DNA from 4 places in the Bradyrhizobium sp. I1.14.4 genome. Region 4 is predicted to be linked to each of the others. Evidence: predicted binding sites of a transcription regulator. Region 4 holds the regulator's gene; each other region holds the start of a gene.
The links. The regulator PhoB, encoded in region 4, activates phosphate uptake and scavenging genes when phosphate is short. The targets are predictions, from matches to a motif close to TGTCATNNANCTGTCAT.

Region 1: ABIB78_RS24910 (Orn/Lys/Arg decarboxylase N-terminal domain-containing protein) is a predicted target of PhoB. The motif match lies at 2,055-2,071, and genes of this name have one in related genera.
Region 2: ABIB78_RS18710 (phospholipase C) is a predicted target of PhoB. The motif match lies at 2,390-2,406, and genes of this name have one in related genera.
Region 3: pstS (phosphate ABC transporter substrate-binding protein PstS) is a predicted target of PhoB. The motif match lies at 2,534-2,550, and genes of this name have one in related genera.

Annotation. Positions count from the first base shown of each region.
Region 1 covers NZ_JBNDLA010000014.1:1,267-5,147, reverse strand. The annotation lists gene ABIB78_RS24920 (tetratricopeptide repeat protein) at 27-647, shown strand; gene ABIB78_RS24915 (DJ-1/PfpI family protein) at 858-2,009, shown strand; gene ABIB78_RS24910 (Orn/Lys/Arg decarboxylase N-terminal domain-containing protein) at 2,116-3,881, shown strand, end outside.
Region 2 covers NZ_JBNDLA010000008.1:197,096-200,976, reverse strand. The annotation lists gene hydA (dihydropyrimidinase) at 1-800, shown strand, start outside; gene ABIB78_RS18720 (alpha/beta fold hydrolase) at 830-1,714, shown strand; partial or broken gene ABIB78_RS18715 (helix-turn-helix domain-containing protein) at 1,827-2,132, shown strand; gene ABIB78_RS18710 (phospholipase C) at 2,480-3,881, shown strand, end outside.
Region 3 covers NZ_JBNDLA010000009.1:103,365-107,245, reverse strand. The annotation lists gene ABIB78_RS19915 (alkaline phosphatase family protein) at 1-1,347, shown strand, start outside; gene pstS (phosphate ABC transporter substrate-binding protein PstS) at 1,438-2,430, opposite strand; gene ABIB78_RS19905 (DMT family transporter) at 2,715-3,695, shown strand; gene ABIB78_RS19900 (tripartite tricarboxylate transporter substrate binding protein BugD) at 3,705-3,881, opposite strand, start outside.
Region 4 covers NZ_JBNDLA010000011.1:57,025-60,905, forward strand. The annotation lists gene ABIB78_RS22370 (aspartate aminotransferase family protein) at 1-601, opposite strand, end outside; gene ABIB78_RS22375 (GcrA family cell cycle regulator) at 1,101-1,613, shown strand; gene phoB (phosphate regulon transcriptional regulator PhoB) at 1,814-2,524, opposite strand; gene phoU (phosphate signaling complex protein PhoU) at 2,655-3,371, opposite strand; gene pstB (phosphate ABC transporter ATP-binding protein PstB) at 3,479-3,881, opposite strand, start outside.

The DNA.
Region 1 (3,881 bases), on a different contig from region 4:
TGTCCTTGTCGAATCGGGAGGTGTGCATGTTCAAGTCACCGACGAAACTCGCAATGCTTGCGACAGTTCTGACAGCGCCGATCGTCCTGTTCCCACCGCAGACCGCCATCGCGGCGGGCGGAGGTGGTGGCGGCGGCGGCGGCGGTGGAGCAGGCGGCGGAGACTTCTACGGGTCGAGCTACGGCACTCCGGTTCCTTCCTACCCTCAGGAGAAGGGCAGAAAGGCAACGCACAAGATCAAGAAACCCATCAAGCAATCCGGCTTCGACGATCCGGCATTCCGTGACGGCTATCGCGCGGTCTATGCGACGATCTACGAACGCAACGACTACGCCGCCGCGATCGATCAGCTCCACGCGCTCGGCCGCGACGATCATCCGAACGTCGCCAATCTGATCGGCTATTCCTATCGCAAGCTCGGCGACTACAAACAGTCGCAGGTCTGGTACGAACGCGCGCTGAAGGCTGATCCGAACCACGTGCTGACGTGGAACTACTACGGCCTGTGGCAGATCGAACAGGGCAACCGCGACCAGGCGCAGTATCATCTGCAGCGGATCGCCGAGATCTGTGGCACCGACTGCGAGGAGTATCGCACGCTGGCGGCGGCCTTGGAGAAGCCGCCGGGAACGAATCTCGTCTATTGAGCGCATCGGCTTGTAGCCGGTATGAGCGGAGCGGCATGCGAGGAAACACCGCCCCCGGATGTCGCTGGCGCACATCCGGGCTGCGCGTCCAAGCCGCGCCTGCGCCACCCGCGTGTCCGTTTTTGCGGGAATTTCGCCGTTTTGATCGATGCGATCGACGGGTAGTTTGCGCGCCGGGCGACGCAAGCGGATACGTTGAGATCGATCATCATGACCTGGCGGATTCTCGCGTGGAGCGGCATCGTCGTCGCCGCGCTGGTTCCAATCATCGGCGGCATCTGGCTCCTCACCCTGCCCGCCGCATCGGCATTCAGGGTTCAGCCTGCGATCGCAAAGCAGGAGCTCGACGCAACGCTTGCGGCGCTGAAGCCGCCGAAACGGGCGCGCCCCTTGATCGCGATCGTCGGCATCAACGACATGACCGAGACCACTGACTATCTGATGCCCTACGGCATCCTCAAGCGCGCGGATGTTGCCGATGTAGTCACGCTGGCGACGGGGCCCGGTCCGGTCACGCTGTTCCCGGTGCTGAAGGTCGAGCCGGATGCGACCACTGCTGAATTCGAGGCCGCGCATCCCGACGGCGCCGATTACGTCATCGTGCCGGCGATGAGCCGCGACGATGATCCGGCCGTCATGCAATGGACCCGGGGCCAGGCCGAGAAAGGCGCTGTGATCGTCGCCGTCTGCGCCGGCGCCAAGGTGCTCGCCTCGACCGGCCTGCTCGACGGCAGGCGCGCCACCACGCACTGGTTCTATCTGAAGAACTGGCGCAACAAGCATCCCGCCATCCAATACGTCGCCGACCGCCGCATCGTGGTCGATCGCGGCGTCGCGACGACGACGGGGATTTCGGCGTCGATGCCGATGTCGCTGACCCTGATCGAGGCGATCGCCGGCCGCGACAAGGCCGAGGCCGTCGCGCGCGAGATCGGCCTGCCCGGCTGGGACGCGCGACATGACAGCAACGCCTTCAAGTTCACGCGTCCCTTCGCGCTGACCGCCATCCGGAACACGCTGGCGTTCTGGAACCGGGAACAGTTCGGCCTCGCGCTGGCTCCCGGCGTCGACGAGGTCTCGCTGGCGCTGGTCGCCGACAGCTGGTCGCGCACCTATCGCTCGCATGCCGTGACGTTCGCCGCGACCGGCGACGCGGTGACGACCCGCAACGGCCTGCGTATTTATCCGCAAGTCGTGGCGCCGGCCTGGTCCGCAGATCGTCTGCTGCCCGCGGTCGGCACCGCGCCGCCCGCGCAGGCGCTCGACCGGGCGCTTGCCGGGATCGAAACACGCTATGGCCGTGATACGGCCGATTTCGTCGCCATGCAGCTCGAATATCCACGGGCTGACGCCGTGCAGTGAGAGATCGCCTCCCCAACAACGTATTCGATCCTCCATCCATCCCATTGTCATCTGCCTGTCATGAATTGTGCCGACACGTCAGCGCCGGACCAGTTCGGGGACACGCATGGACTATTTCAAACGCTTCAACTTCCTGTTTGCCGCGCCGGTGTTCGAGGCCGACGACCTCGAAGGCATCCGCTTCAACCAGATCATTGCCGAGATCGAGCGCTCCGGCTTCGAGGTGGTCCGCGCCCGCAAGCTGGAAGATGCCGAGATCGCGGTGCAGACCGATGCCGCGATCGGCTGCATGGTGGTCGACTGGGGCAAGAAGGGGCTTGAGGGCAAGACCGCCGCGTTGATCAATCTGATGCGCCGGCGCGGCCTCGATTTCCCGATCATCCTCCTGATCCGCCGCAAGCGCTTCGAGGATCTGCCGGTCGAGGTGCTCGATTTCATCGACGGTTACGTGTTCCTGTCCGAGGAGACCCCGCCCTTCATCGCCAAGAACCTGATCAGCCGGCTCAAGCAATATGCCGAGAATTTGAAGACGCCGTTCTTCGGGGCGCTGGTCGACTATGCCGAGGAAGGCAACCAGCTCTGGACCTGCCCGGGTCACAATGGCGGCGTGTTCTACAGCCGCAGCCCGATCGGCCGGGTGTTCGTGGAGCATCTCGGCGAGGCCGTGTTCCGCGACGACCTCGACAATTCCGTGCTCGACCTCGGCGACCTCCTCACCCATGAGGGACCGGCGCTGAAGGCGCAGAAGGAGGCGGCGCGAATCTTCGGCGCCGAGAAGACCTATTTCGTGCTCAACGGCACCTCGACCTCCAACAAGGTCGCGCTCGGCTCGCTGGTCACCGACGGTGACCTCGTGCTGTTCGACCGCAACAACCACAAGGCCGCGCATCACGGCGCGCTCCTGATCGGCGGCGGCATTCCGGTCTACGTGCCGACGGTGCGCAACGCCTGGGGCCTGATCGGGCCGATGCGCTGGGACCTGCTCGATGAGGGCGCCCTGCGCGACCAGATCCGCAAGCACCCACTGGTCAAGGACGAGAACGCCTGGAAGAAGGAACGTCCGTTCCGCGTCGCCGTGGTCGAGCAGTGCACCTATGACGGCACCATCCACTCGGCCGAGATGATCCTCAAGCGGATCGGCCATCTCTGCGATTACATCCTGTTCGACGAGGCCTGGGCCGGCTTCATGAAGTTCCACCCGATCTATTCCGGCCGTTTCGCGATGGGGCTCGCCAATCTCGGCCCCGAGGCGCCCGGCATCATCGCCACCCAATCGACCCACAAGCAGCTCGCGAGCTTCTCGCAGGCCTCGCAGATCCACATCCGCGACCGCCATATCAAGGGCCAGAAGCGCCGGGTCGAGCACCGCCGCTTCAACGAAAGCTTCATGCAGCACGCCTCGACCTCGCCGTTCTATCCGATCTTCGCCTCGCTCGACGTCGGCGCGCAGATGATGAAGGGGCGCTCCGGCGAAGTGCTGTGGGACGATACGATCCGGCTCGGCATCGAGCTGCGCAAGAAGATCCGCGCGGTGAAGCGCGAGTTCGAGGAGAAGGAGACGCGCGCGGAGCGGCGCTGGTTCTTCGAGCCGTTCGTGCCGGACCGCGTGATGATCCCGGACGTCGCGCGCGAAGGCGGCGTGCACAACGTCGCCTGGGAGACGATCTCGACCGATCAGCTCGCGACCAATCCGTCCTACTGGCAGCTCAGCCCGGGCGAAACCTGGCACGGCTTCCCCGAGCTGACCGCGGGCTTCGCCATGACCGACCCGAACAAGCTCACATTGCTGACGCCGGGCTTCGATCACGCCACCGGCGCCTATGCCGATCACGGCATCCCCGCCCCCGTGGTGGCGCAATATCTGCGCGAGAA
Region 2 (3,881 bases), on a different contig from region 4:
CGCCGCGCTTCCACGCGACCTCGCGGCCGATCCCGGTCGAGCGCGAGGCGACGCACCGCGCGATCTCGCTGTCCGAGCTTGTCGACGTTCCTGTTATGATCGTGCATGTCTCGAACCGGGAGGCGATGGACGAGATTCGGCGCGCGCAGCAGCGCGGGCTCCGGGTGATGGGAGAAACCTGTCCGCAATATCTCATGCTGACCGAAAAGGATCTCGATCAGCTCAACATGGAAGGCGCGAAATACGTCTGCTCGCCGCCGCCGCGCGATGCCGCCAGCCAGCTGGCCTGCTGGGAAGGCCTGCAGCAAAAAGTGTTCTCGGTGTTCTCGTCGGACCATTGTCCGTTCCGCTACGACGACCCGCAGGGCAAGCTTGCACCGAAGGGGCGCACCAGCTTCCGCTGGGTGCCGAACGGAATTCCGGGCGTGGCGACGCGGCTGCCGATCCTGTTTTCCGAAGGCGTCGTGAAGGGCCGTATCGACCTCAACAGCTTCGTCGCGTTCAGCGCCACCAACCATGCCAAGATCTACGGCCTCTACCCACGCAAGGGGACGATCGCGGTCGGCTCGGATGCCGACATCGCGCTGTGGGACCCGAAGCGCAAGGTGACGATCCGCCACGAGCTGATCCATGACGGCGCGGACTACACGCCCTATGAAGGACTGGAAGTCACGGGCTGGCCGGTACTGACCATGGTGCGCGGCAAGGTGGTCGTCGACGACGGCACGCTGGTCGGTGGCAAGGACCACGGCACGTATTTGCCGCGCTCCAAACCGCAGCCAGGAGCGACCATTCCCTAGAGTGCGAAGCAAGAAGGCAGGAGATCAACATGCCCTATGCGACAACTGATGACGGTGTACGTCTTTATTTCGAGGAGACCGGATCCGGCCATCCGGTGATCCTGGTCCACGAATTCGCCGGCGACCTGCGCAGCTACGAGCCGCAGATGCGGCATTTCGGCAAGCGCTTTCGGACCGTCGCCTACAACGCGCGGGGCTTTCCGCCGTCGGATGTGCCGGAGCAGGTCTCGTCCTATTCGCAGGCGCGCGCCGCCGACGACATCCTGGCCGTGCTGGATCATATCGGCGCGCCGAAGGCCCATATCGTCGGCCTCTCGATGGGCGGCTTCGCGACTTTGCATTTCGGTCTGCGCCACTCGACACGGGCGCTGTCGCTGTGCATCGGCGGCTGCGGCTATGGCGCCGAGCTCGACAAGCGCGAGACGTTTCGCGCCGAGGCCGACGTGATCGCGGGCATGATCCGCAAGGAGGGCATGCCGGCCTTCGCCGAGCGCTACGCCTACGGGCCGACGCGCGTGCAGTACGAGAACAAGGATCCGCGCGGCCACGCCGAGTTCAAGGCCATGCTGGCCGAGCATTCGGCCGCGGGATCGGCCAACACCCAGCAGGGCGTGCAGAAGGAGCGTCCGTCGCTCTACACGCTGGTCGACGAGATGAAGCGCATCACGGTGCCGACGCTAATCATCACCGGCGACGAGGATTGGCCATGCCTGTTGCCGGGCATCCTGATGAAGCAGAGCATCCCATCGGCCGCGCTTGCGGTGATGCCGAACTGCGGCCACGCCATCAACATCGAGGAGCCCGACGAATACAACCGGATCGTCGGCGATTTCCTGGCGCAGGTCGAAAGCGGCCGCTGGCCGCAGCGCGATCCCAGAGCCGTCAGCGCCTCGATTACGGGGATGAAGGACTAAAGCAGCAAATCCAAAAAAGACGCCGGTGCCGTGTCCGAGTCGGGTCAAGCCGGGACAGGCCCCTCGATCCGACGAACTTCACGTACTGCGTCGCGGGTGGCAATCCGGGCGTGCAATACGACGCATGCACGAGAGCCCGACCACTGCGTGGACGGTCGCCCAATTGGCGAAGGAGGCGGCGCTCTCTCGTTCAGCGTTCTTCGAGCGCTTCAACCGCGCGGTGGGCGTCGCACCGATGGAGTATCTGCTCGGCTGGCGGCTGGCGATGGCGGAGAGCATGCTCCGGCAGAACCGAAGTGGTATCGCCGAAATTGCGGAGCGTGTTGGTTACGGCTCCGCGAGCGCTTTCAGCGTCGCGTTCACCCGCCATGTCGGACCGCCGCCGACGCAGTATGCGCGCGAGCGGGCGCAGTCGTGATGTGGTCGTGATGCGCGCAGCACACGCTGCAGCGCGACAGCTCCGATCTTGCATTGAGTGATGATCGAGCCGCGTCCGCAGATCGCCGCATCGCGTGAAGCTGACGAAGAGGGGCGTCATGCGCGCGGAAATTGATCACTCGATGTCTGCTGCAACCGATGCACATGCGTGCGCGCCATTCGTCATCGCATTCACTGGTGATTGCACACAACTGACACAGACCTGTCACCGGTGGTGGCTAACTTGTCGCAGGTCGACGTCATAAATCTGTAAAATCAAGGGGCACTACGGTGAAAGCCAAATTTCTTTCGACGGTCGGAGTCTGTCTGGTTGCTGCCGCTGCGGTGATGTGCGGCGCCGCGGCTCAAGACGACAACAAAGGCAACAACGGTCACGATCATCATCCGCACGACATCCACACGCAAACTCCGATCAAGCATCTCGTCGTCATCTTCAACGAGAACCGCTCGTTCGATCATTATTTCGCGACCTATCCGAATGCGGCCAACCCGACCGGCTCCATTCCGTTCACCGCGAAGCCGCATACGCCGAAGGTGAACAACCTCGCCAACGCCAATCTGCTGACCAACAACCCGAACACCAATCCGGCCAACGGCACCGGCGCGACCAATCCGTTCCGTCTCGACCGAACGCAGGCCAACACCAGATCGCAGAACCATGCCTACACGCCCGAGCAGCAGGCGGTCGACAACGGCAAGGACGACCTGTTTCCGGAATTCACCGGCCGCGGCACTGCCGGCGGCGTCGGCGCTTTCGGCACCAACGGGCAGGTGATGGGCTATTTCGACGGCAACACCGTCACGGCGTTCTGGAACTACGCCCAGAACTTCGCGATGAGCGACAATAGCTGGACCGACACTTTTGGTCCGTCGACGCCCGGCGCGCTCGAGGTGGTTTCCGGCCAGACCAACGGTGCGCAGAACATCATCGGCACGTCATCGTCGATCGCCGATGGCCAGGGCGGCCTGACGCTGATTGGTGATACCGACCCTGCTTACGACTCCTGCTCGAGCACGACCAGCCAAGTCTTGATGACCAGCAACAACATCGGCGACCTGCTCAACGCCGAGCAGATCAGCTGGGGCAGCTTCATGGGCGGCTTCGACCTGACGCTCAAGAACAGCAACGGCACCAGCAACTGCGCCCGCAGTACCTTCTCGAGCAACGTCAACGGCACCATCGTGGACTACATCCCGCACCACGCCTGGTTCCAGTACTACAAGTCGACCGCCAACCCGACCCATGCGCGGCCGAGCTCGGTGAACGCCGTGGGCCACACCTACGTTCCCGGCAGCAAGACGCTCGATCCGGCCAATCATGCCTACGATCTCGAGGACTTCTACGCTTCGGTGAAAGCCGGCAACTTCCCGGCGGTCTCCTACATCAAGATGCCGGCCTATCAGGACGGTCATCCCGGCAACTCCGATCCGCTCGACGAGCAGGCCGGCAATGTCGAGCTGATCAACTTTTTGCAGAAGCAGAAGGAGTGGCGCGAGACCGCGGTCATCGTCACCTACGACGACTCCGACGGCTGGTACGACCACCAGTACCTTGCACCGACCAGCGCGTCGTATGATCCGACCGCCGATCAGGTCAACGGTCCCGGCCAGTGCGGCCGCGGTATCGGCAAGCAGACGCAGCCGAAGGGCCTCAACGGCCAGCCGGTGAACGGCCGTTGCGGTCCCGGCACGCGCGTCCCGTTCCTGGTGATCTCGCCCTACGCCAAGA
Region 3 (3,881 bases), on a different contig from region 4:
ACCACCAATGATCGCAAGGTGAACTACGACACGCTGGTGTTCTTCGACGACAACCGCGGCATTACCGCCGGACCGTTCCACGCGCCATCGACCGGGCCGGCCTATGTCAAGTTCGGCGGCGAGAACGCACCGTTCTTCTTTGAAGGCAGCGGGGCGAAGGTCGGTGCCGCCTACTTCGTCTCGGCGCTGTCGCCCGACCTCTCGGTCGTGCGCTTCGCCCGCTACGGCGCCAACTTCATCCCGCGCAATACGCCGGTGCTTGCCGATGTCGACGACATCAACAACAACATCGGCTTCTGGCGTCCGCAGGCCGACTTCCGCATTCCGGAACGCCTGAGCCCAGGCTTCACCAGCTTCCCCGACGTCGAGATCGAGACGATGTACGAGGACATGGTGAAGACCTTCGTCCGCTACCAGGCGAATATCGGCGAGCGCGCGATCAAGACTCATCCCGACGCCGACCTCGTCATGGTCTATATCGAGCAGCCCGACGGCTCCGAGCACCAGTTCCTGCTGACCGATCCCCGCCAGGGCACCAGCCCGACCGATCCGAATTCGATCGGCGCCAACCAGGATTCTGCCAAGGTCAAGCGATACGCGTCCTACATCCGCTTCGCCTACCAGATGGCCGACAAGGCGGTGAAGCAGATTGCCGATGCGGCGGGCCGCGACAGCAATGTCGTCGTGGTGTCGGATCACGGCTTCGCGCCGTTCCACACCTCGGTCAATCTCACCAACATCCTCCGCAACGCGGGCATCGACACCAGCAAGGTCGGGATCCGCACCTCCGGCCCGGCCGCCGACATCTACATCAACCTGCAGAACCGCGAACTCGGCGGCACCGTCGATCTGGCGACCTACCGGGCCTTGGTGGCGCAGATCACCGACGCGGTGAAGAACGCGGTCGATCCCAATGCGCGCTTCAACTACTCGCTCAAGGACCAGCGCATCTTCACCGTCGTCGAGACCCGGCCGCTGCAATGCGACGCCGGCACCGGACAGTGCACCAGCAAGACCGTCGGCCAGGACTATGGCGACGTGTTCGCGCTGATGGCACCCGGCTACAATTTCGACGGCGTGCAGAATCCCGGCGTCGCGCGCCAGGGCGATGCGCCGTTCAGCGCGGCAACCACCGCGCTGTCGATGCCGAACTTCTACGGTGCCCACGGCCACGACCCCGAACTTCCGGTGATGAGCGCGACGTTCATCGCCGCGGGGCCGCAGATCCGCAAGGACACCGTGGTGCGGCACATGCGCAATATCGACGTAGCGCCGACCATCATGCGGCTCCTCGGCACCACCCCGCATCAGGTCGATGGCGAGGTGCTGAGCGAGGTCCTGCGCTAGATCTCGCGCCGGTAGTTCCGGCAAATGTTAAGCGATGGACGCCAGAACGGCGTCCATCGCGGCATTAGGCCTCTCCAAATGCATGCAACGTCAGCGCTTTGCGGGCGTCGCCACCGACGCCGTGAGCGCCTCGAAATTGTGTTGCCAATACTGCTCGATTTGCTCGACCAGCGTGGCCGGCAAGGGAACGTAGTTGAGCAATTGCGCCTGCGACTTGCCTCTCTCCAATGACCAGCGCAGGAAGTCGATCGCGGTTGCCGACCGGTCGGGCGATTTCGGCTGCTTGTGCATCAAGACGAATGTCGTGGCCGTGATCGGGTACGCGTCTTCGCCCGGCGCGTTGGTGAGGACCAGGTTGAAATCCTGCGTCGTCGTCCAGTCGGCGCTTGAGGCCGCAGCCTGGAACGATGCGGCGTCCGGCGTGACGAAATTGCCGGCACTGTTCCGTACCAGGCCGAACGAAATCCGGTCGAGCCGTTGCAGCGCGTAGGCGTATTCGAGATAGCCGATCGCCCCTGGAATCAGACTGACGAGCGAGGCGACGCCATCATTGCCCTTGCCGCCGAGCCCGACCGGCCATTCGACCGACGTACCCTCTCCGACGCTTGCCTTCCACTGCGCGCTGATCTTCGAGAGATAGTTCGACCAATTGAACGTCGTGCCCGAGCCATCGAGGCGATGCACCACGGTGATCGCCGCGCGCGGCAGCCTCAGATCGGGATTGACCGCCTGGATGGCCGGGTCATTCCATAATTTGACGTTGCCGAGATAGATGTCGGCGAGCAGCTGCCCGGTGAACTGGATCTGGCCGGGCTTGACGCCCTCGATGTTCACCACCGGCACGACGCCTCCGATCACGATCGGGAATTGCATCAAGCCGAGCCTGTCGAGCTCTTTCGGATCGAGCGGCATGTCGCTCGTGCCGAAATCGACGGCTGCCTTCTTGATCAGGCCGACGCCGATGCTCGAGCCCACCGATTGATAGCTGACGGTGTTGCCGGTCTTTGCCTTGTAGGCATCGATCCATTTCGCCATCACCGGTGACACGAAGGTTGAGCCCGCGCCCTTTGTCTCCGCAGCCAAGCACTGCGTTGCGACGATCAGAGCAATGAAAATGATCGGTAATCTGAAATGCTTCGTCATGCGTTCGAGCCTAGCAGGACGCGCGACATGCCCGTGTGGGCCATGTCACAAAACGGTAATATGAGCTGGAGCGGCAGACGGCACGCGCCCTCAGCCCGCGCCTGGGGCGCAGCCTGCCAATTCCTCCAAACGGGATATCCGCGCAAATTCAATGCTCTAGCGTTGCAGCGTGCAGCCACGCTAGATTGCTGCTTCGCGCGCCAATGCGCGGGGGAGCCAACAAGGTGCCGAAGAGCACAGCGAAGACGGGCGGCGCGACGGCTCCCGCGATAACGCCGATCCTGTCCACCGCGCCGGGCGCGCGGGGCTGGCGCGACTATGCGCTGCTCGTGGCGCTGGCCTGCTGCTGGAGCTCGACCTATCCGCTGACCAAGATCGGGCTCGGCTCGATCCCGCCGGTCACCTTCATCTCGGCGCGCTCGCTGGTCGCCGCCCTGTTCCTGCTCGTGGTGCTGCGGATCCGCGGCATCCGCATCCCGACCGACATCAAGGCCTGGAAGCTGTTCGCCTTCCAGCAGACCATCAACTCCACCGTCCCGTTCCTGGTGATCACCTGGGCGCAGCTCTATGTGCCGGCGTCCAACACCGTGGTGCTGGCCTCGACGACGCCGATCTTCGCCTTCCTGATCACCTGGGCGATCACGCGGCACGAGCCGGCCTCGCCGCTCAAGCTGGTCGGTGCAATCCTCGGCCTCGCCGGCACGGTCGCGATCATCGGCCTCGACGCGCTCTCAGGCTTCGGCAAGGAGATCTTCGCCGAGATCGCGATCCTCCTCGCCACCGTCTCGTTCGCCTGCGCCACGATCTTCGGGCTTCGGCTGTCGGACTACGATCCGATGGTGGTGGCCGCCGGCTCGCTGCTGTTCGGCGGCACCGTGCTGCTGCCGGTCGCGTTGATCGTCGACCATCCCTGGACGCTGCACCCGACGCCACAGGCGTTGGTCGCCACCGTCGTGATGGGCATCTTCTCCAGCGCGTTCGGGTTGATGCTGTTCTACATGTGCCTGACGCGGCTCGGAACGCTCACCACAAACGCGCAGGGTTACCTGCGGATTCCGATCGGCGTCGCATTGTCTGTGCTGCTGCTCGGGGAATCGGTGCCGTCGAACCTGGCGCTGGGCCTCTTGCTAGTCATGGCCGGCGTCGCGGCGATGACGGTGCCGGCTGAGGCCATCAAGCGGTGGTTGCGGCGGCTGCGACGATAGGCTTGCGGCCTACTTCTTGTCGTCCGCCAGCAGCGCGCGGTATTTCGCGACGTCGCGGGTCACGAGTTGCTGCAGCACCTCGGGCGCGAGCTCGTTGGCGTCGGGCGCGACCGTCGACAAATCGACAAAGCGCTTCTTCACCGTCTCGCTCGCGACCGCAGTGCGCGCGGCGGCGTTCAGCTTGGC
Region 4 (3,881 bases):
AGAAGGCCTGCGGCGCCGAACGCACGCCGCCCTCGCCCTGCACCGGCTCGATCAGGATGCCGGCGGTGTGCGGGCCGATCGCCTTCTTCACCGCCTCGATATCGCCATGCGGCACCTGGTCGAAGCCGTCCATCGGCGGACCGAAGCCTTCGAGATATTTCGCCGCACCGGTCGCAGCGAGCGTACCCAGCGTGCGGCCGTGGAAGGCGCCTTCGAAGGTGATGATGCGGTAGCGCTCGGGATGGCCCTTGGAGAAGTGATAGTGGCGGACCAGCTTGATCACGCCCTCCATCGCTTCCGCGCCGGAATTGCAGAAGAACACGAAGTCGGCAAAGCTCTGCTCGCACAGCCGCGCGGCGAGCACCTCGCCGTCCGGGCTCTTGAACAGGTTCGACATGTGCCAGAGCTTGGTCGCCTGCTCCTGCAGCGCCTTGACCAGATGCGGATGCGCATGCCCGAGCGCGTTCACCGCGACGCCCGAGGTGAAATCGAGATAGCGATCGCCGTTGGTTGCGATCAGCCAGGCGCCCTCACCGCGCTCGAAGCCCAGATCGACCCTGGCGAAGACGGGGAGCAGATGCGACGAGGCACTGTTGGTCATGGCGTTCACTGACGGTTTGAAGCCAACAAATTGCCGCGCGCCTTGACGCCAGCGCAGCAACAGCCAGCTTCGGAAAACAAAACGTGCCGCCTTTGCGGGCGGCACGTGCCAAACATTCTATGCTGCGGCCAGTAACTGTCAATCGCCAGAAGCCGGCCTTTGCCGGTCTTCCTGCAATGCGAAACGAGCGCAATCCGGAGCATTCCGGTGCGGTGGAAAAGCCTCACCGCAATGCTTAACTTTGTGGGAACATGTGGACGCACGGCCGCGGACTCTTGCGCCAGAGTCACGCCATATTGTAGCGTTTGGCCTGTCGGGTACGACATCTCGTGCGGCAGTACTGGACCCTCTAAGTAGCCTTCGTGTCTCACGTAAACGTTCGGGCGCAAGACCGCGCCCGGCGAGGGCTAAGGGATTCTGGCCGCTGGGATTTTTATCCAGATTGGCTCGCAGCGCCCGCTCCAATGACTGGCCGGCGCTCCGCGAAAGGAAGAATGCGATGACTGTATTGACCTGGTCCGACGATCGCGTCGAACAGCTGAAGAAGCTCTGGGAATCCGGCCTCTCGGCCAGCCAGATCGCCGCGGAACTTGGCAATGTGACGCGAAACGCCGTGATCGGCAAAGTACATCGGCTTGGCCTCTCCGGCCGCGCCAAGGCTCCCTCCACGGCCGCGCCACGGCAGCGCAAGGCCCGCCCCGCCCAGCACATGATGCGGGTGGCGCGCCCTGTTTCGCGCGGCAACACGGCGCTCGCGCACGCCTTCGAGGTCGAGATGGAGTCCGATCCGATCTCCTACGATAATGTGGTGCCGATGAGCCAACGGCTGTCACTGCTCGAGCTCAACGAAGCCACCTGCCACTGGCCGGTCGGCGATCCATCGAGCCCGGAATTCTTCTTCTGCGGCGGCAAGGCGCTCGCCGGCCTGCCCTATTGCGCGCATCACTCGCGCGTTGCCTACCAGCCCGCCGCCGACCGCCGCCGGCCGTCGGCGAAGCCACAAATCAAGTAGCACTCGGGAAACAAGCCTGGACTGCACGAAAGAAATCCCCGCGAAAGCGGGGATTTTTTGTTGATGCCGTCACTGCGGGGAGCTCGCGACAAAATTGCAGAGCAATTTGCGCTGAAGCGACGAAGCAATGACGGAACCAAGGGTCCAGACCCAGAGTGCGATTGCATACCGGGCCAGGAGACTGCGATTGTTTGGGGCCGTTACGGCTGCGGCTCGGCCTTTGCAAACCGGTCGTCGAGCGCGTAGCCGGCGCCGCGCACGGTGCGGATCGGATCCTGCTCGCGGCCCGGATTGAGCAGCTTGCGCAGGCGGCCGATATGCACGTCGACGGTGCGCTCATCGATATAGATGTCGCGGCCCCAGACGCTGTCGAGCAGTTGCTCGCGGCTGAACACGCGGCCGGGATGCTCGAGGAAGAATTCGAGCAGGCGATACTCGGTCGGCCCGAGATCGATCGGGCGGCCCGAGCGCGCCACGCGGCGCTTCTCGCGGTCCAGCTCGATGTCGCCATAGGTCAGCACGGTCGCAAGCCGCTCCGGGCTCGCGCGGCGCAACAGGCCCTTCACCCGCGCCAGCAGCTCTGGTACCGAGAACGGCTTGACGATGTAGTCGTCGGCGCCGGTGGCAAGCCCGCGCACGCGCTCGCTCTCCTCGCCGCGCGCGGTCAGCATGATGATCGGAAGCTGCTTGGTCTCGGGCCGCGCCCGCAGGCGGCGGCACAGCTCGATGCCGGACAGGCCCGGCAGCATCCAGTCGAGCACCACGAGGTCGGGAATGCGCTCCTTCAGCCTTGTGTCGGCATCGTCGCCGCGCCCCACGGTCTCGACATCGTAGCCTTCCGCATCGAGGTTGTAGCGCAACAGCGTCGTCAGCGCTTCCTCGTCTTCGACTACCAGAATGCGTGCGCTCATCGGTTTAAGTTCTTTCTGTGTGGTGATCCGTTGCCCAGACGCAAACCGAAACGCTTACTTCCTTCAGCAAGGTCCCCGCGAAAGCCTTTTGTCGCGAGGACAATCCGGTTCCGCACGTGCGGATCATGCCCTAGTTGCCCGGCACCGTGGTGGCAAAAGTGGTCATGTCGCCCTTCGGGCGCTTGTCGGTGATCTGCTGGCCCTCGATCATGTAGAACACGGTCTCGGCGATGTTGGTGGCGTGATCGCCGATCCGCTCAATGTTCTTGGCGCAGAACATCAGATGGATGCAGAACGAGATGTTGCGCGGATCCTCCATCATGTAGGTGAGCAGTTCGCGGAACAGCGAGGTGCAGATCGCATCGACTTCCTCGTCGCCCTTCCAGACGTTCATCGCAGCCGGCAGATCGTGCGCGGCATAGGCGTCGAGCACCGACTTGACCTGCGACAGCACGAGGTCGGTCATGTGCTCGAGGCCGCGGATCAGCTTCAGCGGCTGGAAGTCGCTCTCCAGTGCTGCGACGCGCTTGCCCATGTTCTTGGCGAGGTCGCCGATCCGCTCGAGGTCGGTGGCCACGCGCATCGCACTGACGATCTCGCGCAGGTCGATCGCCATCGGCTGGCGGCGCGCGATCGTCAGCACCGCGCGCTCTTCGATGAGGCGCTGCAAATTGTCGATCTCGATGTCGGCGGCGACCACGCGCTTGCCCAGCGCGACGTCGCGACGGATCAGCGCGTCGACCGACTCGGTGATCATCCGCTCGACGAGGCCGCCCATCTCGGCGACCAGGCGGGTCAACTCCTGCAGATCGCTATCGAATGCCTTGGCGGTATGTTCAGAAGCCATCGCTTGTCTCCCCTCAATCATGATCCCGGGGATCATGATTTCGTTGTCCTCAATTTAGCATGATCTGATCGGAAAACCGGTTTCCACTTTTCCGGATCATGCGCCGGTCAGCCGAACCGGCCGGTGATGTAGTCCTGGGTGCGCCGATCGCTCGGTGAGGTGAATATCTTGTTGGTGTCGTCGAATTCGATCAGCTCGCCGAGATACATGAAGGCCGTCTTGTCGGAGACGCGCGCCGCCTGTTGCATGTTGTGGGTGACGATCGCGATCGTGTAGTCCTCGGACAGTTCCTGGATCAGCTCCTCGACCTTGGCGGTCGAGATCGGGTCGAGCGCCGAGCACGGCTCGTCGAACAGGATCACCTCGGGACGCACCGCGACGGTGCGCGCGATGCACAGGCGCTGCTGCTGGCCGCCGGAGAGCGAGAGGCCGGAGGCGTTCAGCTTGTCCTTGACCTCGTTCCACAGCGCGCCGCCGCGCAGCGCCTTCTCGACCCTGTCGTCCATCTCG